4 regions of the Nonomuraea rubra genome follow, and region 2 is predicted to be linked to each of the others. Evidence: riboswitches for the same ligand, from Rfam matches in the RefSeq annotation. Region 2 holds a riboswitch; each other region holds the start of a gene.
What was found. A riboswitch is a leader RNA that binds a small molecule or an ion and turns the genes downstream of it on or off. The one in region 2 is predicted to bind cyclic di-AMP.

Region 1 (7,378 bases), 5.3 Mb from region 2:
AGCCCCTCCCCCGTGACCGGCGCGGGCAGCAAGATCCTCGCGGGCGATCCGGACTCTCCCGGCAGCCTGGGGATCGCGATCAGCGAGGCGGTCGAGGTGGCGGGCGCGACGCCCGACGCCAGGTACGCGCTCGGCTCCGTGCTCAACCACGTCCTGCTGCACCAGACGGTGATCGGCGAGGAGGCGCTCGCCCAGCTCCCGGAGATGCCGGACCTGGTCATCGGCTGCACCGGCGGCGGCTCGAACTTCGCCGGCCTGGCCTTCCCCTTCCTGCGGGAGAAGCTGGCGGGGCGCATCCGGACGGTGTTCCGCGCGGTGGAGCCGGCGGCCTGCCCGACGTTCACGCGCGGCGCGTACGCCTACGACTTCGGTGACACGGCCGGCTTCACGCCGCTGCTGAAGATGCACACGCTGGGGCACTCGTTCGTGCCGGACCCGATCCACGCGGGCGGGCTGCGCTATCACGGCATGTCGCCGCTGCTGTCGCACCTGTACGAGCTGGGCCTGTTCGAGGCGGTGACCCGCGCCCAGAACGAGTGCTTCGAGGCCGGCGTGCGCTTCGCCAGGACCGAGGGGATCGTGCCCGCGCCCGAGCCCACGCACGCGCTGGCCGAGACGATCGCCGAGGCGCTGCGCTGCAGGGAGAGCGGCGAGGAGAAGGTGATCCTGACGGCGTTGTGCGGTCATGGGCACTTCGATCTGGGGGCCTATGACCGGTATCTGGCGGGCGAGCTGGAGGACTACACGCTGCCGCAGGACCGCATCGACCAGGCACTGAGCGAACTGCCGTGACGAACAGCCGGGGGTGGCCGCCGGAACGGGGCGGCCACCCCCGGCCGCCCCACGTCATCGCGCCGTGGGGCGCTTGCCGTGGTTCGCCTTCTTCTTCTTGCGTGCCCTGCCCTTGCGTGCGCGCCTGGCCATAAGCTCGCCTCCGGTGATCGGTGAGCCCTCACCGTCTCCCGCCGCGCTGACCAGCGCAAGCGTTCCCGCGCTAACTAACATTCCCCAACAATTCCGTGTCATAATTTGGTGGAATCTGTTGGAAGGAGCGGGCGTGCTCGCACAGCAGCGTCAGCAGGCGATTCTCGAACGCGTGCGCAGCAACGGCGGCGTCCGGGTGGCCGATCTCGTACGCGAGCTCGGCGTCTCCGACATGACCATCCGCCGCGACCTCGAGGTGCTGGCCGAACGCGGGCTGCTGGAGAAGGTGCACGGCGGCGCGACGGCGCTCGGCCCCGGCTCCACAGAGGAGCCCGGCTTCACCGCCAAGTCCGCCCGCCAGCAGCAGGAGAAAGAGGCCATCGCGCGCCACGCCGCCACGCTCGTCCGCCCCGGCACGGCCGTGGCGCTGTCGGCGGGCACCACCACGTGGGCGCTGGCCCGGCACCTGGTCGGCGTGCCCGAGCTGACCGTGATCACCAACTCGATCCCGGTCGCCGACGTCTTCCACCGCAACCCGCGCGCCGACCGCACGGTCGTGCTGACCGGCGGCGTACGCACGCCGTCCGACGCCCTGGTGGGCCCCGTCGCCGTGGCCGCGATCCGCCGCCTGCACGTGGACACGCTCTTCCTGGGCGTGCACGGGATGAGCGTGCGGGCCGGGTTCACCACGCCCAACCTGCTGGAGTCCGAGACCGACAGAGAGCTGGTGACGGCCGCGACCCGGCTGGTCGTCCCCGCCGACCACACGAAGTGGAACACCGTCGGCATCAGCACCATCGCCGAGCTGAGCGAGGCCCACGTGGTCATCAGCGACGCGGGGCTGCCGGAGGACGCACGCACCGAGCTGGCCGAACGGGCCGGAGAACTGATCATCGCGGAGGGCTCGTCTTGAAGCGCACCATCACCCATCTGGCCGACGGCCGGGAGCTGATCTACTTCGACCGGCGTGACGACGCCGACAGGAGCGCGATCGACCGCCGGACCCTGGAGCCCCGCCCCGTGGCGTCCGAGCTGCGCTACGACCCGCTGACCGAGGAGTGGATCGCGATCGCCGGGCACCGGCAGACGCGCACGTTCCTGCCGACCGGCGGCACGGCCGAGTGCCCGCTGTGCCCGTCGTCGGACACGCGGTCGTCGGAGATCCCGGCCTACGACTACGACGTGGTGGTGTTCGAGAACCGCTTTCCCTCTTTCTCCACAAATTTCGGGACTTATGTGGAGCCGGGCGGGTTGAGTGACGTCCGTCCGGCGGTGGGGCGGTGCGAGGTGGTGTGCTTCACCTCCGATCACTCCTCCTCCTTCTCCAAGCTCTCCGACTCCCAGGTGGAGCTGGTCATGGAGGCGTGGGCCGACCGCACGGCCGAGCTGTCCCACATCGAGGGCGTGGAGCAGGTGTTCTGCTTCGAGAACCGGGGCGAGGAGATCGGCATCACGCTGGCCCACCCGCACGGCCAGATCTACGCCTACCCGTACGTGACGCCCAGGACGAAGCTGCAGCTGGCCGCCGCCGGGCGCTACACCAAGGGGAACCTGTTCGCCGACGTGCTGGCCGCCGAGCGGGAGGCCGGGACCCGGGTGGTGGCCGCCAACGAGCTGTGGACGGCCTTCGTGCCGGCCGCCGCGCGCTGGCCGTTCGAGGTGCATGTCTACCCGCACCGGCAGGTGCCCGACCTGGCGGCGCTGACGGAGGAGGAGCGGGCGGCGTTCGCGCCGCTGTACACCTCGGTGCTGCGGGCGTTCGACGGGCTGTTCGACATGACGATGCCGTACATCGCGGCCTGGCACCAGGCGCCGGTGCGGGCGGGCAGGGAGCTGGCGTACCTGCATCTGGAGCTGTTCAGCATCAGGCGGGCGGCGAACAAGCTCAAGTTCCTGGCGGGTTCGGAGTCCGCGATGGGGGCGTTCGTGAACGACGTGCTGCCCGAGGAGGCGGCACGCATGATTCGATCACAGATAGATCACTAATGGATTTCTAGTTAAGGTCGCATTACTCGTGATCTACCACTAATATCCCCATATGCACCGGCCGTAACGGCCGTAGCAACGCCTAATCCCGGGCGCCTCGCCCGGGAGCCGGGGACCCAAACCGCACCTGGGGTGAATCCGCTACGGCGGTAGGGAATCGCACCTCCCATGCCCGAACCCGTCAGCTAACCCGGCCGGCAGAGGGAGAGGAAACATCCACGTGGCGGCTTCGTCCCCCGCGATCCTTGCCATCGGCCTCATTACCGCCACCGCCGCCGCCCTGTCGGCGGCCCCCGCCACCGCCGTCGCCCGGTCGACGGCCCGCACCACCGCCGCCTCAGCGGCGCCGAAACCCACGGAAGCCGAGCTCCGCGCCCAGCTCAAGCAGCTCAACAACAAGGTCGACAAGCTCATCGAGCAGTACAACCTCAAGCGCGTCGAGCTGGCCAAGGCGCAGGAGTCCGCCAAGACGGCCGCCGCCAAGCTGGCGGCCGCCGAGCAGACGCTGGCCGGAGCCGAGCAGCGGGTCGCCGACATCGCCCGCCTGCGTTACCAGAACGGCGACCCCTCCTCGCTGCCCGGCTTCATGCTCCCGACGGACGCCGGCAGCGCCGCCCTGCTCGAACAGCTCACGGCCGAGCAGCAGGCGCTCGTCGCGATCGTGGCCAAGGCCCGCGACGACAAGCAGAAGGCCAGCGAGGAGGCCGCCGCGCTGACGGTCAAGATCAAGGCGGATGCCGCCAACGTGGACGAGCAGCGCGACGAGGCCGAGAAGGTCATCGACGACATCAAGGACAAGCTCGAAGACCTCGTGCCGTACGGGACGGGCCGCAACGCCAACGGCACCTGGGCCCCCGAGCTGCCCACGGGCTCCGACAACATCACCTCCCGTACGCGGCTGATGAAGGCCCAGGTGGAGAAGAACTTCTCGCTGCCGTTCACGGTGGGCTGCTTCCGCTCGGGCTCCAGCGGCGAGCACCCGCTGGGCCGGGCCTGCGACTTCATGATGAGCTCCGGCGGCTCGATGCCCTCGGCCGCGAACCTCGCGCTCGGCGACAGGATCGCGGACTGGGCGATCAAGAACCAGGACAAGCTGGGCGTCAAGTACGTGATCTGGAAGCAGCGGATCAACCAGGGGTCCGGCTGGCGCGCGATGTCCGACCGGGGCAGCATCACCGAGAACCACTTCGACCACGTGCACATCTCGATGAACTAGGAGTCACAGGCCGAAGGGCAGAACCTGACCTCCGGGTAGCGCGGGGACGGCTCGTCCAGGACCGGCCGCTCCTGCGCCTTGAGGTGCCGGTCGAGGAAGGCCGCCACGTACGTGCGGGTGAGCTCGGCGGATCGCTGCGCGGGCAGGGCGCCGTAGGCGGGCGTGATGCCGAGCGAGCCCTGCAGCAGCGGGCCGTCGGTGAAGGACTGGTGATCCGCGCCCGTCACCACGATCCAGCGTTTCCACCCGGTCAGCAGCTTCCAGTCGCGCTCCCACGACGGGTCCCGCCCGCCGGGGACGTGCTCGGGCGCGCCCACGAACAGGAACGGCCGGGAGAACCCGCTCTTCGGGATCCGGGCGTAGGTGGAGCCGTCCAGGTTGATCCCGGCGCGGAGCCGCGGGTCCCGCACCATGGCCGCCAGGGCGCTCGCCCCGCCGATCGACTGCCCCGCCATCGCGATCCTGGAGCGGTCGAGCACCGCGGAGCCGTCCCACGCGGACGGGAGCCGGTCGAGCACGAACGAGGCGTCCGCCGCCCGGATCCGGGCCACGCCCGTGCCGAAGCCCGGGTCCGTGTCGCTGTCGCACGCCAGGCACTCCGCGACCGTCCCGTCGGCCAGGGTCGTGGCGTAGCTCTCGTAGGGGTGGTCGATGCCGGCCACCACGTACCCTCGGCTGGCCAGGTCCTCGGCCAGCGACGTGAGCGTGCTGACCGGCTTGGTGAAGCCGGGCGAGAGCAGCACCAGCGGCAGCTCCCGGCCGGCGGGCTCGGCGTCCGCGACGGCGTTCGTGCGCGTCCTGCTGAGCGTGTCGGGCGGCACGTTCGCGCTCCTGAGCCCCTTCAGCACCAGCTCCGACTCCTTGGCCGACATGTACGGCGCCCGCGGCCCGCCCCGCTCCTCCGCCGGGTACCACAGCGTGACCTTGAGCTCCCTGGCCCCGGCGTCCAGGTTCCACGGGTCGGGGCGGGAGGTGTCCTTCAGATGCAGGACGGTGGTGCCGACCGGGTGCTCGCCCGTGGGGGCGGGCAGGGTGGCGGGGCCGGACGGCGGGGGCGCCACGGCGGCGGTTCTGGGCGGGGTGGGCGCGGTGCAGGCGGATGCCGCGAGAACGGCCAGCCCGGCGAGCGCCACCGCGATCGGTCTCATGTTCCCTCACTCGTGCAGCAGGGTCAGGGCCTTGGCCAGGACGGGATCGCGCCCCGCCGCCGCGTCACGCGGGGACGGGATCACGTGGTGGTCGGGCGGCACGCCGATCCGGTCGACCACCTCGCGGTCCGGGCCGAGGTGGTGCTTGGCGGGGAAGCTCAGCGTGGTGTTGTCCGCCAGCAGGTACGACTGCGCGGGGCCCGAGATGACGCCGGCCGTCCTGGTGCCGACGAGCTGCCCGATCCGCAGATCCTTCACCGCCGAGCTGACGTGCTCGCACGCCGAGGCGCAGCTGCGGTCGATCAGCACCGCCAGCGGCAGCCCCACCAGCTCGACGGTGTCGTCGGTGCGGAAGGCCTCGCACGTGCCGTCCACGGCGCACTGGTATCCGGTGACCTTGCCGTGGACGAACGCGCTCACCAGCCGCACCGCCTCGGCGGGGATGCCGCCGCCGTTGCCGCGCAGGTCCAGCACGACGCCGGTGAGCGTCCTGCCCTGGCGCATCCTGGCGATCGCGTTGAGCGCCCGTTTCGCCGAGTCGGGGGCGAACCCGGACAGGCGTACGTAGGCGACGCCGTCGTCCAGCAGCTTCGACCGCACCACCTGGAGGGTGGCGAGGTCCCGCTGGTAGAGGCCCGGTTCGAGCGTCACGGTCCAGCGGCGGCCGGTGCTCTCGCGCAGCAGCCGGAGCCGGACCGGGCGCGCTTCCGGGTAGTCGGGGTAGAGCGCGGCGATCGCGGAGGTGGCCCTGCCGTCGATGAAGGGCGCCGAGCCGTTGATCGACTCGATGACGTCGCCGGGACGAACCCCGGCCGCCTGTGCCGCGCCGCCCTGCACGGTGGTGACGAACAGGGGCGGGACGGCGGCGCCCGGGTTGCCGTCCACCTGGGGGCCGTTGACGCTGGCATGGAGGCCCAGGCCGTAGCCGTCGCCGTCGTAGTGGTCGGGGTGCCTCGCGGCGCCGTGCGCCCAGCGGGCGTGGTTGTCGCCGAGTGCGCCCACGAGGGCTTCGAGGGTGGCGACGGCGAGCTTGTCACGCAGGTCGGGGACCTGGTCGGTGGTCTTCCTGTAGACGGCCTCGAAGGCGGTCCAGTCGGTCTTCCTGTCGCCGCTCAGCGCGGGCATGGTGGCGTCGGGCACGTCGCGGCCGCTGCGGTTGAGCTCCTGGGTCAGGGCGACGAATCCGGCGGTGAGCAGGGAGCGGGCGTCGAGCGTGGTGGCGGCGTAGTAGTGGGTGAGTATGCAGAAGTAGGCCTGCTCGATGACGTCGATCGTGGTGGGCTTCTCCGGGCCGGGCGGGCCCTGGGGGCTCGCGCAGACCGTGCCGGCGGCGGTGACCGCCTGGCTGCGCGGCGGTGACGGGGCCGTGCAGGCCGCCGCCAGGAGGAGGGCGAGCCCGGCCGTCACCGTCCTGATGACGGTCATGACAGGCGCCTCCTGATCCACCAGAAGGACAGCCAGGTGAGGCCGAGGGTGAGCAGGGCGTAGATGCCGGTCTCGATCCACTGCAGCGGCCAGAACCGTTCGAGCGGCTGGTAGGTCGCCTGCTGGCGGTAGCCGAGCCGGTTGATCTCGACCATGCACGCGTTGCCGGCCTGGGGCCCGGCTCCCGACAGCGCGCAGGGCCCCGACGTGGTGGAGACCGGGATGACGCCCATCTCGCCGCTGGCGGCGATCTTGCGTCCTGACGGGTCGACGAGGTCGCTGGACAGGACCCAGGAGCCGGTGTGCCCGGGGATCGCCGCCGTGAGGTTCGCCGAGAAGACGCCCTCGCGGCTGATGCCGAGCCCGTCGATGTTCTCCCGGCTGAGCTCGAAGGTGGCCGTGACCGGCGGGATCAGGTGGGGCCTGACCAGCAGGGGCATGGCGATCTGGACGGCGGCGAAGACGGCCAGGGTGAGGGCCATGGCGGGCAGGGTGCGGCGTACCAGCATGCCCACGGTCACGCCGAGGGCGAAGGCGAAGGCCGCGTACCCGAGAGGGGCGATCCCGCGCGCGCTGAACACCAGCGGGTCCATCAGCGCGAACCCCTCGGGGGCGGACTGGTCCAGCGGCCCCGACCACCAGGTCACCGCCAGGCCGCTGACGCCGGCGGCGGCCGTGG
Region 2 (7,378 bases):
GCCGGGGTGGCGGGAGGCCCCGGGGGCGTCGCCAAGGAGATCCGCGTGTTCGGGCTGGAGTCGTTCTTCGTGGCGCGGTACGTCGCGGCGATGCGGGCGTACCTCGCCCCGCAGGCGCGCGGGCGGCGGGCCGTGGTCCGGGGGTACGGGTGGGTGCTGGGGGTGCAGGCGGCCGCCGCGTGCGGCACGTTCGCCGTGCTGGGCCGGCAGGCCGGGGCGGGGTGGCTGGAGGCGGGGGCGCTGGCGCAGTGCGTGGTGGCCGCCCTGCTGGTCTTCGCGTACGGGGCCGGCGGCCACCAGATGTTCGACGTCGCGTACGGCACCGAGCCGTTCCGCGCCGTCACCCGCCTCCTGGCGCCCGTGCCCGCGCCACCACCCGCCGGGCACGGCGGCATCGATCTCACCGGCGTCACGTTCGCCTACCCCCACGCCGCCGCGCCCGTCCTGGACCGGCTTGACCTGCGGGTGCGGCCGGGGGAGCGGCTGGCGGTCGTCGGCCGCAACGGCGCCGGCAAGACCACCCTGGTCAAGCTGCTCACCGGCCTCTACACCCCGCGGCTCGGCACCGCCACCACGTGCCCGGCGGCCGTGGTGTTCCAGGACTTCGTCCGTTACCCCCTCTCGCTGCGTGACAACGTCCGGCTCGGGGATCCCTCGTTCGAGGGGACGGACGCCGACGTGCTGGCGGCACTGGAGTCGGCCGGCGCCCTCGACCTGCTGAACTTCCTTCCCGGCGGGCTCGGCACGCCGCTGTCGCGGGCCTTCACCGGAGGCCGCGACCTGTCGGGCGGCCAGTGGCAGAAGGTCGCGCTGGCGCGGGCCGTGTACGCCATGAACGCCGATCCCAGCCGCGCCCTGATCGTGGACGAGCCCACCGCCCACCTGGACGCCCGCGCCGAGCGGGAGGTCTTCGAACGGCTCCTGGACGGCACCGGGGGCCGCACCATGGTGCTCATCTCGCATCGTTTCGCCACCGTCCGGCGGGCCGACCGGATCGTGGTCCTGGAGGGCGGGGCGATCACCGAGCAGGGCGGCCACGCCGAGCTGATGGCCGCGGGCGGCCGGTACGCGCACTGGTACCGCCTCCAGGCGGACCTGATCACGAGGGACGGGCGATGACGCCCGGGCGGGGCACCACGTGGGGCACCCTGCGCACCCTGCTGATCCTGGCCTGGCGGACGGATCGCCGGGCCGGGCTCGTCCTGGCCGCGTTCCTCCTGTCGGGCGCGGCCGGCCACGGCCTGGTGGGCGTCTTCCTGCGGGAGCTGACCGACGCCGCCACCGCCGGCCGGCCGGTCCAGGCCGCGCTCTGGGCGCTGGCGGCGGGCGGCGCGCTGGCGGCCGGTGTCGCGCTGGGGCGGGCCGAGCTGGCCCTGATGCAGGAGCTGGCCGAGCGGATGGGGGTGGCCGTTCAGGCGGAGATCCTCACGCTGACCTCCGGCGTCCCCACGATCGAGCACCTGGAGCGGCCGGCGTACCTGGACCGGTTGCAGACGCTGCACGAGGAGAGCCGGGAGCTCTACTTCGCGGTGTGGGCGCTGGCCCTGGTGGCGGAGCACGCGGTGCAGATCGGGCTGGGCGTGGCGCTGATGGCCGCCGTGCATCCGCTGCTGCCACTGGTGCTCGGGGGTGCCGTCGTGCCGTCGCTGCTCGTCCGGGGCCGCGCCGCCCGCCGGCTCGACGCCGCCGCCGAACGCACCGCCGAGACCACCCGCCTGGAGCGGGAGCTGTCCGAGACGGCCACGGGCGCCGAGCCCTCTAAGGAGGTACGGCTCAGCGGCGCCGCGGCCGCCCTGGACGAGCTGGCCGTAAGGCACTGGGAGGAGGTGTCGGCCGTCCAGGCGCGGGCCGGGGTCCGGGCGGGGCTCCTCACCTTCGCGGGCTCGGCCACGTTCCTGGCCGGGTACGTCCTCGCCCTCGCCGGCACCGCCTGGCTGGCGCGGCAGGGGACGGCCACGGCCGGGGACCTCGTGCTGGTGGCCACGGTCGGCGTGCAGTTCGTCACCCAGGCGTCGCGGCTGGCGTTCCACGCCGGCTCGGTCGCCGCGGGGCTGCGCGCCACCGGCCGGCTGACCTGGCTCCGCGGCTACGCCCGCCGAGCTGCCCGGCCCGCCCGGAACGCCGATCACCGGTCGCCCGCCCTCGGCCCGCCGGAGCGGCTGAGCAGCGGCATCACCCTGCGCCAGGTGTCCTTCACCTACCCCGGCACCGGCCGTCAGGTGCTGCACGACCTCGACCTGCACCTGCCCGCCGGCGCCACGATTGCCCTGGTCGGAGCGCACGGCTCGGGCAAGACCACTCTGGCCAAGCTCCTGTGCGGCCTCTACCACCCGGACCGGGGCGAGATCCGGGCGGACGACGTCCCCCTCCACGCCCTGGCACCGGGGGAGTGGCGGCAGCGCATCAGCGCCGTCTTCCAGGACCTGGCACGCTTCGAGCTGACCGCCGCCGAAACGGTCGGCGTGGGCGACCTGCCTCGCCTTGGCGACCGGCGTGCCGTGGAGGAGGCCCTGGCCCGCGCGGGTGCCGCCGGTCTGGTCGCGGCGCTGCCCGGCGGCCTGTCCACCGAGCTGGGCGACACCTTCGAACGCGGTCACCGCCTGTCGGGCGGTCAGTGGCAGCAGCTCGCCCTGGCGCGCGCCTCGATGCGGAGCTCCCCGCTCCTCCTCGTCCTGGACGAGCCGACGGCCTCACTCGACGCCCCGGCGGAGAGCGCCGTCTTCGCCCGCTACGCCGAGGCCGCCCGCCGCCATCCCGGCGCCGTCACCCTCCTGATCACGCACCGCTTCCCCACGGTCCGGACGGCGGACCTGATCGTCGTCCTCGACGCCGGCCGCATCGTCCAGCAGGGCACCCACGACGACCTCGTCACCCGCCCCGGCCCGTACGCCGACCTGTACGCCATCCAGCGCGACGCCTTCACCACCTGAACGGGTCCGTCAGCCCAGGTCGTCCAGGCCGACCTCCCTGAGGGAACCGTCGGGCTGGTAGCGGAAGATCCTGGGCTCGCCCATCCGCGCCACGATGGCCTCGTACTCCGCCCGCCGCTCCTCAGGAGTGGGCCCGTCCGGGTCGACGACGCTGAAGCCGAGCAGCTCCACGGCCTCCGCGTCCACGTCCCCGGGCTCGATCGAGCCTTCGACAGTGAAGCCGAGCAGCTCGCGCAGCGCGTCCTCGCCCAGCTCCAGCGGGTGGAACGGCAGGGGGTAGGGGTCTTGGTCCTCCCATTCAGGCATGAGCGGGACCGGGTGGTCGCCGTTCCAGTACGGCAGCTCGAACGGGTACGGGTCGCCGAGGTTCTCGATGATGCCGCTGCCCGGGGAGAGGCTGAGGGAGCGGGCAAGGCGGCCGTCCTCCCAGACGGCGAAGGCGAGCCAGTCGACCACGCTGTGCATGGCGTGCAGCACGAGCCGGCGGCCCCTGCTCGCCTCGACGAGGTGGGCGGGGAGCTGCGACGGGTGGTCGAGCATGAACGCCGAGCAGCAGATGACCTCGGCGCCGGGGAAGCTGGTGGCGTAGGCGAGGTCGTCGGGCGGGCGGATGTCGTCGGACAGGTTGCCCGGCCCGGCCGGGGAGATGTGCCGGCCGGGGAAGGAACGCTCGATCAGGGCCCTGGTGGCGGCCTCGCCGGGGCGGGCGGGCGTACGGAGGAGGCGGGGGAGAGGGGTGTCGGCGGAGGAGTAGGCGATGACGCCGGTCTTGGCTCCCATGCGGGCTCCCGGGGGGTGAGAGAGGTCGATGGAGAGGCAAGGTAGCGAGCCGGGCCGACAGAAGCGCGGAAACGCGACGAGCGCGCGTCCCCGGGAAGGGGACGCGCGCTCGTCGCGTCACATGGAAGGCAAGGAGCTGTCGCTCGGCCTTGGAACGTTCCGTCAGGCGGCGTACTGCGGGTAGCCGTAGCCGACGACCTGCGACTTCGGACGGATGCGCTCCTCGACCTTGCCGTTGCCGGTGTTGCCCTCGATCGTGGAGATGGTGCCGTTCTGGTTGTCCTTCACGACGAACCCGACGTGCTGGATGTCGCTCAGGCTCTTGCCGCCGTCCCAGGCGAAGAACACGACGGCGCCGGGCTTGGCGACGGTGCCCCAGCGGTCGTTGGCGGCGAACCACTTGGCGTGGGCGACGGTGTAGGCGTCCCAGCCGACCTGCGGGCGGGCGCCGGTCTGCTCGCCGACCCAGGAGACGAACATCGAGCACCAGGCGGCGTTCAGGTACGCGGCGCGGTTGCCGCCGTCGCGGGCGACGGTCTCGCCGGCGCGCTGCGAGGCGGCGTACCACTGCTGGAACTTGGTGCCGCCACCGGAGGCGTTCTCCGAGGTGCCGACCTGCGCCCTGGCCATGGCCAGGACCTGGTCGGCGGTTACGTTGATCTTGGTCTCGGTGCGGTCGTCCGCGGCGCCGGCCTTGTGGGCGGCGATGGCGGTGTCCGGGTGCCTGGCGGCGGTGGCCGCGGCGACGCCCGTCGCGGTGTCGGCGTTGGCCGTCATGGCGTTGACGCCGAGGGCGGAGGCGATGACGGTGGCGCCGAGGGCGGCGCGGGCGATGTTGCTCTTCGAGACAGCGGTAATACGGTGCTTGGCCATCGAGGGAGGTGCTCCTTGCTTCCATGCCGCTTACCGGGTTAGCTGACGGGCTCGGGCGTGGAAGCTGCCCTACGGCACCGGAGTGCCGATTCGCCCCAAAGACATGGGTCCCCGGTTCCGCCCGGAGGCGGATTCAGCGGTCGCAGGACGATCCTGCGAAGTGTCGTGCGATGGTCTGACATAGCCGGACAAACCGGGCGTATGCCTCAAGATGCCCCATAAGGTAATACATGAGGCAAGAGGATTACAAATCCATAAAAGCCCAGCTAGGCAATCTGCCTGCGAGCGTCGGCCAGAAGCCCCAGCATGGCAAGGGATTCGTCAAGAGGCATGATCGAGGATTCGGTCCTGCCTTCGGCCGTGGCGGCGCGGACTTCGCGTAGCTCTCCGGCGTATCCGTTGTCCGCCGGATCGAGCACATGCTCTTCCGGCTCCATGGAGGGCCCGGTGAGAACGATCCGCTGCGGAGCCCAGAACGGAGTCTGGAGGTCCGCCCGCATCTGAGTACCTACAACACAGGCCGTGTTCGGGTAATTCCCGAGCAATGAGGTCGCCACGAGAGCGTGCCTGCCACCGGGGTAGAGCAATACGCCGGCCGCCTCCGCATCCACCCCGCTGGGGGCCAGGGAGCCCGTGATGCGCAGGTCAGCGGGCATGCCCAGGAGGAGCTGGGCCAGCCCGAACGGGTAGATCCCCAGGTCGAGCAGGGCCCCGCCGCCCAGCTCAGGCGCCCACAGCCGGTGGGCCGGGTCGTACGGCGCCGCGAAGCCGAACGTGGCCTGCACCGAGCGGATCTCGCCGAAGCGCGGATCGGCCGCCAGGCGCCGGACGAGCGGGTTGAACCGCATCCACATGGCTTCCATCAGGAACACGCCCGCCTCGCGCGCCAGGCGCACCATCTTCTCCGCGTCGTCCACGGTGGCCGCCAGCGGCTTCTCGCAGAGCACGGCTTTGCCCGCGGCGATGGCCAGCTCGGCGACCTGCAGGTGCTGCGCGTGCGGGGTGGCCACGTAGATCGCGTCCACCGCCGGGTCGGCGCACAGCTGCTCGTAGGAGCCGTACGCGGACTCGGCCTCCAGCGTGGCCGCCAGGGCCTGCGCCCTGGCCAGGTTCCGTGATCCGACGGCGGCCACCCGCATTCCGGGCTCGGCCGCGATGGCGGCTCCGACCGTACGCGCGATACCGCCGGTCGCCGCAATTCCCCAAGTGAAATCTCGCACGCGGAGATGTTATAGGGCAGGTAAAGGAAAGGTTATGGGGGGATATGTCATTAAAGGCGTGGCGTCACAAATGCCACGCCAGTCACTTACGTCATGTTGAACCGATCGGGGTCCGGCCCGAGCCGCTGCCCCTTGTTCATGGCGCCGATGGCCGACATGTCCTCGGTGTCGAGGATGAAATCGAACACGTCGATGTTCTCCTTGATCCGCGCGGGCGTGACGGACTTCGGGATCACCACGTTCCCGAGCTGCAGGTGCCAGCGCAGCACGATCTGCGCGGGCGTCTTGCCGTACTTGCCCGACAGCACCGACAGCGCCGGGTCCGAGAGCAGGCCCTTGCCCTGCCCCAGCGGGCTCCAGGCCTCGGTGAGGATGCCGTTGGCCTCGTGGAAGGCCCGCATCTCGCGTTGCTGCAGGTACGGGTGGAGCTCGATCTGGTTGATGGAGGGCGTGATGCCGGTCTCGTCCATGAGCCTGGTGAGGGTGTTCACCGTGAAGTTGGAGACCCCGATGGCCCTGACCCGGCCGTCACGGTAGATCTTCTCCATCGCCTTCCACGCCTGCACGTACTTGTCCTGCTCCGGCACCGGCCAGTGGATCAGGAACAGGTCCAGGTGGTCCAGGCCCAGCCTGGCGAGGCTCTCGTCGAAGGCGGCCTCGGTGCGGCCGTGGTCGCCGTTCCACAGCTTGGTGGTCACGAACACCTTCTCGCGCGGCAGCCCGCTGCCGCGCACGGCCCGCCCGACGCCCTCCTCGTTGCCGTAGGCGGCGGCGGTGTCGACGTGCCGGTAGCCGGCCTGGAACGCGGCGGCGACCGCCTGCTCGGCCTCCTCGGCCGGGACCTGCCAGACGCCGTACCCGAGCTGCGGGATCTGCACGCCGTCGGTGTTGAGCATGAGCGAATTCATACCCTCCATTGTTCACGCCGCGTTTCTGAGGGCTTAAGGCGGTGGGGCTAGCTTGAAGCGGTCGTTAACGCGCCATCACCCCGCTGGGAGGGCAACGAGTGGTCGAGCAGGCGTCGGCCTGGGTGGAGTCCCCGCTCCAGATGCTGTGCGCCGTCGAGGCCCACCACGCCGGTCTTCTCGGCCCCGAGACGGCTGTCGTGCCGCGGGCGGGCCTGCGGCCGCTGAAGGCCACGCGCCGCGAGCTGCGCTCCCTGGGGCTGCCCGACGGGCTGGTGCTGGCCGAGCCGCGCGAGCGCATGCCCAGGCGCGTGCAGGCCGTCGGGGACGCCTTCTCCGGCAAGGTGCAGCTGCGCTGGCTCACCTCCAGGCCGGGCCGCATCGTCATCGTGGACGACGGGCTGGCCACGCTGCGGCTGCTCGAACTGCTCGCCGCGGGCCCGTTCCGGCCGCTGCTGCGCGCCCGCGCCAACCGCACCAGGCTGCGCGCCGCCCTCGGCGTGGCGGCCGCGCTGCGGCTGCGCCTGAGCCAGGTGTCCGTCTTCACCGCCCTGAACGTGGACGACAAGCTGGCCGAGGCCGTCCGCGAGGCGGGCGTCGACCTCGTCCGCCACGACTTCGCCTGGCTGCGCGCCCAGCCGCCCAGCGCCGAGAGCCCGGCCGAGCGCAC
Region 3 (7,378 bases), 6.3 Mb from region 2:
CGGCGGTGTCGTGGACGTCGCCCTTGACAGGGCCCTTGCGGCTGATTCCGGTGACCTCGTGGCCACGGTCGCGCAGCTCGGTGGCGATGCGGCTGCCGACCATGCCGGTCGCGCCGAACAGAAGGATCTTCATGCCGGCCACAGTATCCAACGGATACTGGTTACTTCATCGTGCTATAAGTACCTTATGGATACCGGTGATGTCTTCGACCCTAATTGCCCGACCAGGGTGGTCCTGGATCGGATCGGGGACAAATGGTCGGCACTGGTGCTGCTCTGCCTCGACGGCGGGCCCATGCGCTTCACCCGGCTCAGGACGCGGATCGGCGGGGTCACGCCCAAGGTGCTGACGCAGACGTTGCGCGCCATGGAGCAGGACGGGCTGGTGACGCGGGAGGTGTTCGCCGAGGTGCCGCCGCGGGTCGAGTACGCGCTGACGGACCTCGGGCGCTCGCTGCACGGGCCGATCTCCGTGGTGGCCGACTGGGCCGAGCGAAATGTCGCCGAGATCATGCGCTGCCGCGAGAAATTCTCATAAATCGTACGTTTTTCCGTACCAGTGGTGTTTTTCTACTCCGCGGCCGTATAAAACCTCCACACCTGTGACCGCCCGTCACGTGGACTCATCCCCGTCGCCCTACGCTGTCTGCGTTCCACCACGGTGAGGGAGGTCACGTGCTGGGAATCGACGGCTGCCTGGCGGAGGTCATGTCCATCCCGGGCGCGCTGGACGCCATGCTGGTGGACCACACGAGCGGCATGGCGGTGGCCTTCAGCACGGCCGTGGGCGTGGACGCCGACCGGTCGGCCGCCGCGCTGACCGAGGCCCTGCGCGCCACCACCGACGGCCTGGCCCGCACCTGCCCGGGCGACGTCGTCCGCATCGACGACATGCTCGTCACCACGGACAAGGGTCACCATCTGCTCCGGCTGCTGGAGACGGTGTTCGAGGGGCCGCTGGTCATCTACGTACGCCTTGACCTGGAACGATCCAACCTCGCCCTGGCCAGGCACCGCCTGCGCACCATCTCCAGCCGGCTCACGGCGTGACCCATGGCCAACAAGCTCGACACACTCCTGGCCGGGCTCGCCCGCGAGCGCTCCACGGGCGCGCTGCAGGTGGGCAGGAGCGGCACGATCTTCCTCTCGGACGGGCGCGTGACGTACATGGAGTGCGCCCAGACCCCCAGCGTGGAGCGGCTGCTCGCGGCCAGGGGGCTGATGAGCGAGGCGGCGCTGCGGCGGCTGCAGGCCGACGGCGGCTGCGAGCGACTGCTCGCCGAGGGGCCGCTCACGCCGGGCGAGCTGCAGTACGCGGTGCTCGGCGGGGTCCTGGACGCGGCCTTCTTCCTGCTGCCGGCCGGTGGGGCACGCCCCAAGTTCCGCCCGGGCGAGCGGCACTGGCTGGGCGGGCAGTGGTTCTTCGACGTGCCGGGACTGGTGCGGGAGTGCGCGCGGCGGCGGGCGCAGCTCGCCCGGATCTGGCCCTCCGCCGACGTGGACACCCTCCCGGTACGGCCGCTGCCGCGGCTGCCCGGCCACGGGGTGACGCTGAGCCGCGTCCAGTGGGAGGTCATCGTCAGGGCAGACCAGAAGGCGACCCCGCTGGAGCTGGCCAAGCAGATCGGCCGGCCGGCGTACCCGGTGCTGCTGGCGGTGCGCCGGCTGGCCGCCTCGGGGCTGCTCGCCGCACCCGACCTGCCGCAGCGGCGGGAGCACGGCGAGCGCGCGCCGCACGACCTGCCACAACGGCGGAAGCCCGGCGGGCGTCCGCCGCACGACCCGCTGGCGCCGGCCCAGCCGCTGGGCCCGCCCATGACGGGCGACCCCACCGATCTGGCGCTGCTGATGCGGCTGAAGAAGGCGCTCGAGGAGCTGTCGTGAGGTTCCCCTCACTCAGGAGGAGGCCACCTGTGGAGCTACGGCAAGAGGTTCTGGAGGAGATGGCGCTCCTGCGTGAGCGCACCCCGGACGTCCAGGGCAGCGTCGCCTGCACCGTGGACGGCCTGCAACTCGCCTGCGACCTGCCCGGGGAGCAGGGCGAGCAGGCGGCGGCGCTGGCGGCGGCGCTGCTCGCGATGAGCAGGCGGATGCTGGCCATCACCGGCCACGGGACGCTGGAGGAGACGCTCGTCTCCGGCACCGCCGGTTTCACGGCCTTCTACGCCGCCGGCCCCACCATCGTCCTCACGGTCCTGGCCGGACCCGGCGCGAACGTCGGGCTGCTGCGGCTGGAGGGCAGGAAGACGGCTGCCGCGCTGGCCGCCGTCTCGGCACGCAAGCACTGATGACAAGGAGGAAGACCATGGCCGGCATGGACGTGTCACTCAAGGAGATGATGAGCATCGACGGCTCCATCGGAGCCGCGATCGTCGATCACGGCAGCGGCATGGCGCTCGGCGCCCTCGGCGGCTCCAAGGACCTGGACCTGCAGATCGCCGCGGCCGGCAACACCGAGGTGGTCAAGGCCAAGCTGCGCACGATGGACTCGCTGGGCCTCAAGGACAACATCGAGGACATCCTGATCACGCTGAGCGGCCAGTACCACATCATCCGCCCGATCACCGGGCGCGGCGGCAAGGGCCTGTTCCTGTATCTGGCGCTCGACCGCAACCGCGCCAACCTGGCGCTGGCCCGCCACCAGCTCCGGGGCATCGAGGAGAAGCTGGAGGTCTGACGCGCGTTCCGGTGGCCCGGCCCCACCATGGGGCGGGGCCACCGGCGGCGTCAGGCGGAGGTCAGCTTGGTGATCTCGGCGACGAAGGCCGGCCAGAGCTCGCGCGGCAGGTCGTGGCCCATCCCCGGGTACGTCACCAGCCGCGCCCCCGGGATGGCCGCGGCCGTGGCCCGGCCGCCCACCACCGGGATGAGCGGGTCCGCCTCCCCGTGCAGCACCAGCGTGGGCACCTTGACCTGGCCGAGCAGCTCCGTACGGTCGCCCGACGCCATGATCGCGGCGAGCTGCCTGGCCGTGCCCGCCGGGTCGAAGCAGCGGTCGTAGGCCAGCCCGGCCATCGCCTTGATCCTGTCCTGGTCCAGCTCGTACCCCGGCGAGCCGATGGTGGACCAGGTCAGCACCGCCTGCTCCAGCACCGCCTCGCGGCTCTCGGCCGGCCGGCCCATCAGGATCGCGGCGGCGGCCTGCGTGGGCGGGGCCACGGAGGGGCCAGGCGTGGACATGACGGAGGTCAGCGTCAGCACCCGGGCGGGGTGCCTGATGGCCAGCGTCTGGGCGACCATGCCGCCCATCGAGGCTCCCACGACGTGCGCCGCCGGCCAGCCGAGCACGTCCATGAGGGCCGCGGTGTCGTCGGCCAGGTCGTCCAGCAGGTACGGCGGCGCGGCACCCCTCGCGGGCACGCCGTGCTCGTGGAAGTGCGTGGACAGGCCCGCGTCGCGGTTGTCGAACCGTACGACGTGGTGTCCCTGCTCCGCCAGGAGCTCGCAGAGCCCCTCGTCCCACTGGATGAGCTGGGCGCCGAGCCCCATGATGAGGAGCAGCGGGCGCCCGTCGGGTGAGCCGAAGCTCTCGTAGGCGATGTCGATGCCGTTCGCGGCTGCGCGGGTGGTCACGACGACCAGAATGACATTCTGGTGCTCGCTACGTAAAGAGCGGCTCGATGCTCGGGGTCAGCGTACGAGGAGCATGCGCAGGCGCTCGCCGCCGAGCAGCACGCCGCCGCCCGCGATGGCCAGCGCGCCGGCCGCCAGCAGCGTGCCGCCGGCCGTGCCCGACTCCTGCTGCTCGCCCGCGGGGGTGTCGGGGAGGCTGCCGCCGGCGGAGGTGTCCTCCTCGGCCTGCGGCGGGGTCGCCGGGTTCCTGTCACGTTCGGCCCAGGCGCCGGTCGAGAACGGCACCGGGTAGTTCTTCTTGCCCACGCCGTCACCCCACTTGGTGATGACGTAGTCGACCTCGATGTGGCCCTGGCCGCCGATGCCGTCCACGCCCAGCGTGGAGGAGTTGAACTCGCCGCCGGTCAGCTCGGCGAACGTCTTGGCGTCGAGGTCCAGCATGATGCCGCGGTTGGAGGGCGTGCCCGGCCCGCGGTCACCCACGAAGAAGGGCATCTTCTTGCCCTTGTAGACCACGTAACCCTCGGTCAGCAGCGGCCAGCTCGGGCTGGCGGCCAGCCCCTTCTGCATCGGCTTGCCACTGGCCGGCAGGCCCGTGTCGCCGGCGCGGCCGGAGGCGTCGTCCCAGAAGTACGAGGCTGTGGTCGAGCCCTTGAGCAGGATCTTCTCACCGGTGTCGGTGTCGGTGTCAGCGTGGGCGGCGGTGGTGGCGATGCTCAGCGCGCAGGTGGTGGAGGCGGTCAGCACGGCGAGGGAGCGCAGGCCAAAACGGGCAGACATGAAACAGCAAACCCTTCACTGGGGGACAGGGAGGTTGCACTCAGGGGATGAGGGCGCAGCGGGGCAGAGCGCCGCGAGGGTCGCTACGCGGAGCGCAAGATACGAGCCTTTGGGGAAGGGGGCCGCTCAGCGGGCGGCCGTCAAGACGCGGTCCGGGGGTACGACGCGCTGATGCATGGGGTAAGTTGTCCTCTCCATCACGCCTACCGGGTTAGCTGACGGGTTCGGGCGGTGGAGTTGCCCTACCGGCACGTGCCGGATTCACCCCAACGGAGGTGGTTCCCCGGTTCCCGATCGCTCGGGATTCGGCGCCAACCGGCCGTCCTTCTGGGGTAAGGACCGGGTAACCGGCTGGTAATGGCGATTACAGTAGCCACGGAAACGGACATCTGCAAACAATTCTTCATGAATCGGGCGAAAGATCTACCTCCCCGGGCAAAGTAAAAGGGGGCACGGCATGCCGTACCCCCGCGGAATTCCAGCCTCAGCCGCCGCTCTTGCGCCTGAACGATCTTTTACTCGCAGCCGGACCGTGCGCCCCGTGGATCTTGGATGGGTCGCCGCCCCTGCCACCCGCGCCCGAGCCCGCGTGCTGGTTGCGCTTGCGCTCCAGCGCCTCGCGGAACTTGCGCTTCAGCTCGTCCTCGGGAGTTTCGCTGACTTCCGGCTCCGGTGTATCCGCCATGAGGACCTCCATGGTGTTGGGGACAGTTCACAGCTTCGCACGGCCCCGCTTATGACGCGAAACCGGGCTCACTGTGAAGTGAACGACAGCAAGCGGAACACCGGGTCGGGACCGCCCGGACGGCCCTGCCCGTGGCCGACGAACCGCGACTCCCCGGCCGGCCGCAGCCCGTGCCCGGCCAGCTCGGCGACGACGAGCTCGGGCCGGTCGGCGGACTCCCCGGCGCCCGCGTGCCCGTGCGCGGCCCGCTTGTCAACGGTCGTGACGAACACTCCCCCCGGACGCAGCACGCGGGCGGCCTCGGCGAGCACCGGGCGGGCGTCGTCGAGCAGGTGCAGCAGCCAGATCGTGGTGACCGCGTCCACCGAACGGTCGCGTATCGGAAGCCTGCGCCCGTCGCCCAGCACCACGCGCACCCGCCCCGCGGCGATCCGCGCCATCCCGGCGGAGGCGTCCACGCCGAGCACCCGCAGGCCGTGACCGGCCAGCTCCCTGGTGACCAGGCCCGTGCCGCAGGCGAGGTCGAGCAGCGTGCCGGACGCGGGCACCAGGTCGAGAACGGCCCGCGCCGCCGCCTCCGCCCGCGGAAGCCCGCCGCGGGTCTCGTCGTAACGTCCGGCTTCGAGGTCGTAGTCGAGCACAGTCCCAGTAGTAACAGGTAAAGGGGATCCGTTCCGTTCGTGGTGTTGGGTTGGGACGGATCAGGAAACCAATTCCGCGATGAGACTCCTCGGTCGTGACCTGGCAATGGATCTGGGAGCGGCGAGCACGCGCATCTACGTCAAGCGCAAGGGCATCGTGCTCGACGAGCCCTCGGTCGTCATGTGCGACGACCGCACAGGCAAGATCGTCGGGTACGGCGCGGAGGCCGTCGCCGACTCGGGCGGGCGCACGCACTGGCCGGTCAGCGGCGGGCTGCCCGCCGACGCCGAACTCGCCCGGCGCATGATCAGGTACTTCCTGCGCAAGGTGCACTGGCATCCGTACGCCCGGCCGCGCCTGGTCATGGCGCTGCCCGGCGACTCCACGCCGATGGACCGCGAGGCGCTGCAGGACATCGCGTACGAGGCGGACGCCCGGACCGTGCACCTGGTCCCGCACGCGCTGGCCGCCGCGCTCGGCGCGGGCCTCTCCCCCGCCGACCGCACCGGGCACATGGTGATCGACATCGGCCGCGACGCCGCGCGGATCGCCGTGCTGTCCGGCGAGTCCGTGGTGGCGACCGGCTCGGTGCCGTACGGCGGGCAGGCCATGAACAGGGCCATCGCCCGCTTCGTGGAGCGCGAGCACGGGCTGCAGCTCGACGACGGCGAGGCCGAGTCGGCCAAGCGGCACGCGCACGACGGGCACGTGGTCGTGCGGGCCCGCGACCCCGGCACCGGCCGCGAGCGGGAGCTGACGCTGCCCGTCCAGCACATCTTCGAGGCCACCGGGCAGCCGGTCGAGTCGATCGCGCGGGCGGCGATGGAGACGGTCGAACGCTGCCCGGCCGAGCTGGCCGCCGACCTCGGGGAGCGCGGCGCGGTGCTGGTCGGCGGCGGAGCGCTGCTGCGCGGGCTCGGGCGGCGGCTGCGGGAGACGCTGTGCATGCCCGTCCGCAGGGCCGAGCGCCCGCTGGAGTGCGTGGCGCTGGGGCTGGGCCGGTGCATGGGCGAACTGGGCCTGATCGGGAGGCTCCGTGGCGGCCGTACATGATCGACGACCTGTTCCACACCGGGGTCTCGCTCGCCGACAAGGCCGTCAGGACCATCGCGGTGTACGTGGCCGTGGCGGCGCTGCTGCGCATCGGCGGCAAGCGGGGCATCGCCCAGCTCAACAACTTCGACTTCGTGGTCATGCTGCTGATGAGCAACGTCGTGCAGAACGCGATCATCGGGCCTGACAACTCGCTGGCCGGCGGCCTGGCCGGGCTGGTGATCCTGATGTCGGTGAACGCGCTCGTGGTGCGGCTGGCGGCGACGGTGCCGGCGATCGGCATGCTCGTCGAGGGCAGCCCGATCGTGCTGGCCCGCGACGGCGGTTACGTGCGCTCGGCGCTGCGGCGGCTGGGCGTGCGGCAGGCCGACGTCGACGTGGCGATCCAGCTCAGAGGCGGTACGAGCGTGGCCGACACGAGCCTGGTGCGGCTGGAGCCCGGCGGCGCCGTGCTCGTCAGGCTGCGGCCTGACGAGGAGAACGCCGAGCGGGGTGACGTGGCGGAGCTGCGTACCCGGCTCGACCGCATCGAGCGCAAGCTCGACGCTCTGGCCAGAGCAGGAGGCAGCGCATGACCGTCCGCGGCATCGACCACGTCGGGGTGACGGTGCCCGACCTCGACGCGGCCACGGAGTTCTTCGCCCG
Region 4 (7,378 bases), 570 kb from region 2:
CGTCCGGCCAGTGCGCCTCCAGCCAGCCGAACGCCCGCTCCAGCAGCGGGACCCGGCGCTTGCCGTGCGCCCATTCGTAGTAGGCGCGCTGCGCCTCGACGTGCGCGCGCAGCCCGGCGGCGCCGAACGGGGCCAGCTCCTCCGGCGTGAACGGGGTCTGGTGCAGCGCCGCGACGATGCCCACGCTGGCGTCCTGCAGCCGGCGCTGGTCCGCGGGGGAGGCGTCGTGCAGCCAGCCGCCGAACGTGTACGGCATCACGTCGGGCGGCACCTCGCCGTCGGCGCGTTCCATGACGAAGAACGGGGTGCCGAGCGGGCCGGGGTCCGGCTCGAACCACAGGGGCCTGGGCGCTGGGATCCCAGCTTTTTCCCTGGCCAGGCGCATCATCTCGAACTGGGCCCGAAGATCGTAGGAGGGAAAAACCGGAACGGCTTCCACCGCAGGTGCGAGCCTGGCTACGCAGCGCGTACTCCGCCCGTCCCAGGTGGCGGTGAAGAACAGGGTCTCGCTCGAAAGGCCGTTCTCGGACGGTCTGGACATCTCGGACACCGAGGCGTTCGCGCCGACCCGGGCGCGGAGCCAGACGGTGGCACGTTTCCGCAGTTCTTCGAGGTCACGGGTGGAAGTGCGCAGCTGTTCCGTCACAGGGTGCCTCCCGGATGGACATGTGCCCTTCGACAGTCGTATACCCCCTAGCAAGCGCTTGTCCATATTCGGGCGGCCGTTACGGTCAGGTACGCAACAGCCGTACCCTTGTCTGAAAGGGCATGTCACGAAGGGACAAGTGGGATGAGTTCAGCGGGTGAAGGCCTGTCTCGCCCGCTTCCCGAGCAGGTGCGGCTCAATGTCGTGGATCTGGCTTCCCAGGTTCTCGGGTCGATGCCCGCTGCCACCATCCCGCCTCCGCTGCGCGGCATCGCCAAGTTCGACCCCCGCAAACGGGCCAAACTCGGCAGCGCGCCCATCGCGGCGCAGCTCGAGAACGACAAGAAGTTCCGCGAGCTGGTCGCCGAGTCCGTGGCCGCCGGCTGGCCCGAGCTGGTCGCCTCGCTGGCCGAGGGCAACGTGCCGCCCGCCGCCGACCCCGTGCTCGTGGCCGCGGCCGCGTACCTGACCCGGCCGCCGGGCTGGGCGGAGATGATCGAGACCGCCCGCGCCGACCTGGAGCAGTCGGCGGTGGCGGCCGAGGACCTGGAGCGCGAGGAGACCGTCACCCGGCTGCGCGAGCAGCTCGCCGCGCAGAAGAGCGCCGCCAAGGAGGAGGCCGACCGGCTGCGCGAGCAGATCAAGGCCGCCCGCGCGGAGAACTCCGACCTGCGCCGCAAGCTGCACGACGCGCGCGAGCGCGCCAAGGCCGCCGCGCGGCGGGCCGAGGAGATGGAACGCACGGCGGAGGAGGCCAGATCGGCCGCCACGGCCGCGGGCAGCGCCGGCGAGTCCGAGCTGCGGCGGCTGCGCGAGCGGGTGGCCGACGTGGAGAAACAGCTGGAGGCCTCGCGCCGGGCCGCCCGCGAGGGCAGGAGCATCGAGGACGCGCGCATCCGGGTGCTGCTCGACGCCCTCCAGGACGCCTCGGCCGGGCTCCGGCGCGAGCTGGCCCTGCCCACCACGATCAGCCGGCCCGCCGACTCGGTCGCGGCCGTCACCGGCGAGCGCCCCGGCGTGCGCGGCGTGCCCGCGCGCGCCCTGGCCGACGACGACCCGCAGCTCCTCGACCAGCTCCTCGCGCTGCCGCAGGTGCACCTGATCATCGACGGCTACAACGTCACCAAGACCGGCTACGGCACCCTCACCCTCGCCGACCAGCGCACCCGGCTGATGACCTCGCTGGGCGGGCTGGTGGCGCAGACCAGGGTCGAGGTGACGGTGGTGTTCGACGGTGCGGAGCTCAACGCGCCCGTGCAGGTGGTGGCGCCGCGCGGGGTGCGGGTGCTGTTCAGCGCGCCGGGGGAGATCGCCGACGACCTCATCCGGCAGCTCGTCCGGGCCGAGCCGTCCGGCCGGGCCATCGCCGTGGTGTCGTCGGATCGGGAGGTGGCCGAGTCCGTCAGGCGGATGGGCGCCAGACCCGTTCCGTCTGGCTTGCTGCTGCGCCGGCTGGGCCGCGCATAAATTACGAATTGGTGGGTTTGGCGATACCTCGCCTGCCACTTCTGTACTATTTCGCCCCAGGTGTAATCCCTGGGAGGCGATACAGTGAGGTTTGGCAGGGTACCGGTGGCCGCGGGTCTCGCGTTCGGACTGGTGCTGACCCCGCTGGGAGCTGCCCTCGCCGATCCCCGCCCCACCTTGGCGCAGGCCAAGGCCAAGCTGGAGAAGCTCAACGACAAGGCCGACAAGGTCGTCGAGCAGTTCAACCAGGCGAACGAGCGCTACAAGAAGGCCAAGGGCACCTACACGAAGCTGAACGACAGCTACAAGCGCAAGCTGCAGACCGTCGCGGAGCTGCGCGCGCAGGTGATCGGGATGGCCGTCGAGAGCTACAAGCTCGGTGAGGACGTCACCTCCTGGCCCGGCATGTTCGGCTCGGACAACCCGCAGGCCATGCTCACGGGCTGGGCCGTCGCCGGGCAGCTCTCGCGCGAGCGGGCCGAGAAGCTGGCCGCCTTCGATCGCGAGAACAAGGGGCTGAAGACCGAGCGTGACAAGGCCGAGGTCGCGCTGGACGAGGCCGAGGAGGAGCGCGACGCCGTCGAGAAGGAGCGCTCCGAGATCCGCAAGCTGATCGCCGAGCAGAAGAAGCTGCTGGACAGGCTGGGGGCGTACAACCCCGGCAACCCGAACAGCACCGGCATCAAGTACACGGGTCCGGCGTCGGGCAGCGCGGCGGCGGCGTTGCGGTTCGCGTTCGCGCAGGTGGGCAAGCCGTACATCTACGGCGGCACCGGGCCGCGGGGCTTCGACTGCTCCGGGCTCACCCAGGCGGCCTGGGCGGCGGCGGGGGTGTCGCTGCCTCGTACGACGTGGCAGCAGTGGTCCTGGGGGGCCAGCCGGAAGGTGGACCTCGACGCGCTGCAGCCCGGAGACCTGATCTTCAGCGAAGGGCTCGGGCACGTCAGCATGTACGCGGGCAACGGGCAGATCGTCCATGCGCCGCAGACGGGCGACGTCGTCAAGGTCGTCAAGCTCTCCGCGTACGGCCGTTCCCTGGTCGGAGCGGTTCGCCCGTAAGCAGGCCGGTTGTGAGGCCGTTTCGCGGTCACCGGCGCTTCTACTATCGCGCATCGTAGACCGGTGGCCCGGGAGCGCTCCCAGTGGCGTTGCTCACGTTTAAAGGGCGACAAATGTGACGTAGGCGACAAATGCCACCTGACAAGCTCGGTGATTTCGAAGTGTGAGCAGGGTCACATTTCAGTAACGGAACCTGGTGTTCCAGCAGGGGTTTCCAACTTGACTCACCCCTCTGGCTGATCTTTACAACCTGACTCAGCCTTTGCCGATCCTTGACCTTTCGGCGTAGCTTCTGGCGTCGTCGCGGTGAACAAGCCATGTCGCCGCGAATCCCGCATCGGTCCCTCCCGATGTGCGACAGATAAAAAAATCCGCCGGTCGCACCCCGAGCATCCCCACATCGAATCTCGATCGGGGCACGCGACCTGCCGAATCCGTGCAGCCAGGAGGCACGGAGCCGGGGACCCAAGAGATCCCACGTTCCCCAAGGGATCAGGGGTGAATCGGCGCGCCCATCGCGCCGTAGGGCGACTTCCACGCCCGAATCCGTCAGCTAACCCGGTAGGCGTTCGTGGAAGACACAAGGAGAAATCCTGTCTAGTCCCCTGCACAACCCCCGCCTGTCCCGCCTTGCCCTGAGTGGCGTAGCACTCACGATGACCGTGACGGCCGGAGGTCTGATCCTCCATGCCCCAACGGCTCAGGCGGCGACGACGAGCGAGACGGCCACTCTGACGACGGTGAAGGCGGAAACCACCGCCAGGACGTCCCAGAAGGCCACAGCAGCCCAGCGAAGGGCCGCCAAGCTCGCTCGGCAGAAGATGAAGGCCCGCAAGGCCCTCGCCGTGGCCAAGAACCAGATCGGTGACCCGTACCGGTACGGAGGCACAGGGCCTGGTTCGTTTGACTGCTCCGGTCTCGTCCAGTTCGCCTGGAAGAAGGCCGGCGTCAAGCTCCCGCGCGTGGCGAGCAGCCAGTTCGCCCGCACCAAGCACAAGGTCTCCTGGCGCAATCTCCAGCCTGGCGACCTGATGTTCTTCAGCGGGCTCGGCCACGTGGGCATGTACGTCGGCAAGGGCAAAATGATCCACTCGCCGCGGACAGGTGAACGGGTACGCGTCGACAAGCTGAGCGGATGGCGCCGATCGTCCTTCGTGGGCGCGGTCCGACCCGGCATGTGAAGAAGCCCCGTCCGGATTCCTGGAGGATTTCCTGGATCCGGACGGGGCTCTCGCACGTCCGGAGCCCTCCGCCGGCGGGGAGCACTACGATCGGGCATCGTGTTCGAGCAGGTGAGCCGGCGAGCCGTGGTGACGGGCCTGCTGCTTCTCGTCCCCGCCGCCGCCACCCCGCTGCCCGGTTCCCCCATCCTTCCCCCCGAGCTGCGCGGCCTGTGGCCCGGACGGCGTACGGCCGTGAGCCGCGGCGCCCGTTCCACCGTGGCGGGGCCCGGCACCGTTCCGGCCGAGCGGCTCGACGAGCTGGCGCGCAGGGCCGACAGCGCGGGCGCGCGGGTCTCGGCCGTGCTCGGCAGGCCCGTACGCCCCCTGGTCGTGCTGCCGGAGTCCGGCCGTGACGCCGCCCGCCTGGCCGGCGGGGGACGGCTCGACGGGCTGGCCGCCGTGGCCGACGGCCGGCGCGTGATCGTCGTGCCCGAGGCGTTCGCCACGCTCAACCCCACCGGCAGGGACGTCGTCCTCACCCACGAGCTGACCCACGTCGTGGCCGGTACCGGCGGCCTGCCCGTCTGGCTGTACGAGGGTTTCGCCGACTACGTCGGCTACCGCGACGCCGGGCTGCCCGTGACCGTCGCCGCCGCCGAACTGGCGGCCGAGGTGCGGGCCGGACGGCTGCCGAGCGCTTTGCCCGGACCTGCGGCTTTCGCGGCGGATGGGCGTGACCCCGACCGGCTGGCCCGGGCGTACCAGGAGGCCTGGCTGGCGTGTCGCTTCCTCGCTGACCGGTTCGGTGAGGGGACCCTGGTGGGGCTCTACCGTGCAGCCCAGGTGGCGGGCGTCGATCGGGCGCTCGCCTCGCTGGGGCTCTCCGTCGCCACGCTGACGGCACGGTGGCGCGCGTACGTGCGGGATCAGCTCGGGTGAAGGGGAGGCCGATGGACGATCGAAGAGACACCGACGACGTGGCACGGGAAGGGGACGTGGCGGATGGCGCGATGGCCGCCGTGGGCGCCGCCGGCCATCCGGATGAGGACACGGCGCTCGGCGATGGCTCGTACGGGGAGGAGGCGGCGGAATCGGAGGACGCCGCCCGGCCCGGACACCCCCGCCCCAGCGCCGCTCACTCGGGCGCCGCTCACTCGGGCACCTCATACCCCGACAGCGCCCGCTCCGACAGCACGATGGCACCGGGGGACGCGGCGGGCTCCACGCCCGGCAAGGCGGCGGGAGGCGGGGCGGAGTGGCACGCGCCCGACGAAGCGGCGCGAGGCGAGGGGAAGCGGCACGTGCAGGGCGATGCGGCGGAGCCCGTGCCGGGGCATCGTGAGGAGGTGCCCATGACAGGAGGAGACGGCGGGACGCGGGCGGCGGCGATCGCGCTCGTGCTGCTGGGCCTGGTGATCGTGGCCGTGGCCGCCTTCAGCACCCCCTGGCAGGTACTGACCAGTGGCCCGCCCGACCCGGCCCGCGACTTCAGCGCCGCCCAGATCGCCAGGGCGCAGGCGTTCGACGCGGCCACCACCCTGCCGAGCTACCTCTCGCTGGCCCTCACGATCATCATCGCCGGCATCCTGGTCGCCACTCCGTTCAGCGCCAGGGTGCTGGGCAGGCTGCGGGGCCCGTGGTGGTTGCGGGTCGTCCTGGGCACCCTGGTGATCACCGCGCTCGTCGAGCTGATCAGGTGGCCGCTCGGCATCTGGGTCGAGACGATCCTGCGGGACTACGGCCTGTCGACCCAGGACTGGGCCGGCTGGGCGGGCGACCGGCTGAAGAACCTGGGCGTGGAGGTGTTCCTGGTCTGCGTCATGCTGCTGGCCCTGGTCGCGCTGGCGCGCAAGGTCAGGCGCTGGTGGATCCCCGCGGCGGTGGGCGCGTTCGCGCTGACGGTGGTGACGTCGTTCGTGTACCCGGTGGTGTTCGAGCCGCTGTTCAACGACTTCAGCTCCATGCGGCAGGGCCCCCTGCGCACGAACCTGCTGGACATGGCCGCGCGTGACGGCGTACCGGTCGAGGACGTGCTGGTCGCCGACGCCTCGCGCCGCACGACGGCGCTCAACGCGTACGTGTCCGGCTTCGGCGCCACGCGCCGCATCGTCGTCTACGACACGCTGCTGCGGGCCCCGCAGCGGGAGGTCGAGCTGGTCGTGGCGCACGAGCTGGGGCACGCCAAGTACGACGACGTGCTGTACGGCACGGTCATCGGCGCCCTGAGCGCCGGCTTCGGCGCGATCGCGCTGTTCCTGGTACTCAAGCCGCTACGGCGGCGCACCGGCGTCACCTCGATCAGCGACCCCCGGGCGGTGGGCGTGGTCATGGGCCTCATGACGATCGGCTCGCTGATCATGGGCCCGGCCCAGAACGTGATCAGCCGGCACATCGAGGCCAGGGCCGACGTGCACGCGCTGGACCTGACGGGGGATCCGGCCATGTTCATCGCCATGCAAAAACGGCTCGCCATAACGAATATTTCCGACTTGTCGCCGGATGCGGTGGAATATGTCCTCTATGCCTCCCATCCCTCCGGCCCCGAGCGCATCGCGATGGCCCGCGCATGGGCCAAGCTGAACGGCGTCCCCGAGCCGTGACCCACCCCGGCCACCCAGCCGACGCCCCAGCCGACGACCCCGCCGGCGACCCCGCCGGCGACCCCGCCGGCGACCTCGGCGGCGGCGTGCTCATCGTGACGAACGACTTCCCGCCCAGGCCGGGCGGCATCCAGTCGTTCGTGCACGGGCTCGCGCTGCGCACGCCCGGCGTCGTGGTCTACGCTCCGGCCTGGCCGGGCGCCGCCGAGTTCGACCGGCGCCAGCCGTACCGGATCGTGCGGCACCCGACGCGGCTCATGCTGCCCATCCCGGCCGTCGCGCGCACGGCGGCCGGGCTGGTGGCCGAGCACGGCGTGCGGACCGTGGTGTTCGGCGCGGCGGCGCCGCTGGGACTGCTCGCCCCGCGCCTGCGGCGGGCGGGCGCGCGGCGGGTGGTGATGCTCACCCACGGCCACGAGGCGTCGTGGGCGAGCGCGCCGGGC

Region 1: linked by a shared signal. The riboswitch ahead of HD593_RS11670 (coiled-coil domain-containing protein) and the one ahead of HD593_RS35935 (CHAP domain-containing protein) in region 2 are both predicted to bind cyclic di-AMP.
Region 3: linked by a shared signal. The riboswitch ahead of HD593_RS65010 (hypothetical protein) and the one ahead of HD593_RS35935 (CHAP domain-containing protein) in region 2 are both predicted to bind cyclic di-AMP.
Region 4: linked by a shared signal. The riboswitch ahead of HD593_RS38580 (C40 family peptidase) and the one ahead of HD593_RS35935 (CHAP domain-containing protein) in region 2 are both predicted to bind cyclic di-AMP.

Annotation. Positions count from the first base shown of each region.
Region 1 covers NZ_JACHMI010000001.1:2,565,260-2,572,637, reverse strand. The annotation lists gene HD593_RS11685 (TrpB-like pyridoxal phosphate-dependent enzyme) at 1-792, shown strand, start outside; gene HD593_RS65090 (50S ribosomal protein bL37) at 847-924, opposite strand; gene HD593_RS11680 (DeoR/GlpR family DNA-binding transcription regulator) at 1,058-1,837, shown strand; gene galT (galactose-1-phosphate uridylyltransferase) at 1,834-2,910, shown strand; cyclic di-AMP (ydaO/yuaA leader) riboswitch at 2,980-3,124, shown strand; gene HD593_RS11670 (coiled-coil domain-containing protein) at 3,131-4,126, shown strand; gene HD593_RS11665 (alpha/beta hydrolase family protein) at 4,123-5,274, opposite strand; gene HD593_RS11660 (S41 family peptidase) at 5,281-6,699, opposite strand; gene HD593_RS11655 (ABC transporter permease) at 6,696-7,378, opposite strand, start outside.
Region 2 covers NZ_JACHMI010000001.1:7,911,270-7,918,647, reverse strand. The annotation lists gene HD593_RS35950 (ATP-binding cassette domain-containing protein) at 1-1,119, shown strand, start outside; gene HD593_RS35945 (ABC transporter ATP-binding protein) at 1,116-2,930, shown strand; gene HD593_RS35940 (DUF6928 family protein) at 2,940-3,710, opposite strand; gene HD593_RS35935 (CHAP domain-containing protein) at 3,873-4,583, opposite strand; cyclic di-AMP (ydaO/yuaA leader) riboswitch at 4,596-4,732, opposite strand; gene HD593_RS35930 (Gfo/Idh/MocA family protein) at 4,850-5,803, opposite strand; gene HD593_RS35925 (aldo/keto reductase) at 5,890-6,711, opposite strand; gene HD593_RS35920 (hypothetical protein) at 6,810-7,378, shown strand, end outside.
Region 3 covers NZ_JACHMI010000001.1:1,619,864-1,627,241, reverse strand. The annotation lists gene HD593_RS07620 (NAD(P)-dependent oxidoreductase) at 1-133, opposite strand, end outside; gene HD593_RS07615 (winged helix-turn-helix transcriptional regulator) at 188-538, shown strand; gene HD593_RS07610 (roadblock/LC7 domain-containing protein) at 676-1,050, shown strand; gene HD593_RS07605 (hypothetical protein) at 1,054-1,884, shown strand; gene HD593_RS07600 (roadblock/LC7 domain-containing protein) at 1,914-2,288, shown strand; gene HD593_RS07595 (hypothetical protein) at 2,306-2,677, shown strand; gene HD593_RS07590 (alpha/beta fold hydrolase) at 2,728-3,573, opposite strand; gene HD593_RS65010 (hypothetical protein) at 3,631-4,353, opposite strand; cyclic di-AMP (ydaO/yuaA leader) riboswitch at 4,539-4,674, opposite strand; gene HD593_RS07580 (DUF5302 domain-containing protein) at 4,838-5,038, opposite strand; gene HD593_RS07575 (class I SAM-dependent methyltransferase) at 5,107-5,679, opposite strand; gene HD593_RS07570 (rod shape-determining protein) at 5,759-6,733, shown strand; gene HD593_RS07565 (DUF421 domain-containing protein) at 6,730-7,308, shown strand; gene HD593_RS07560 (VOC family protein) at 7,305-7,378, shown strand, end outside.
Region 4 covers NZ_JACHMI010000001.1:8,484,349-8,491,726, reverse strand. The annotation lists gene HD593_RS38595 (phosphotransferase family protein) at 1-646, opposite strand, end outside; gene HD593_RS38590 (NYN domain-containing protein) at 791-2,113, shown strand; gene HD593_RS38585 (C40 family peptidase) at 2,219-3,172, shown strand; cyclic di-AMP (ydaO/yuaA leader) riboswitch at 3,589-3,755, shown strand; gene HD593_RS38580 (C40 family peptidase) at 3,829-4,353, shown strand; gene HD593_RS38575 (gluzincin family metallopeptidase) at 4,453-5,274, shown strand; gene HD593_RS38570 (M48 family metallopeptidase) at 5,286-6,935, shown strand; gene HD593_RS38565 (glycosyltransferase family 4 protein) at 7,028-7,378, shown strand, end outside.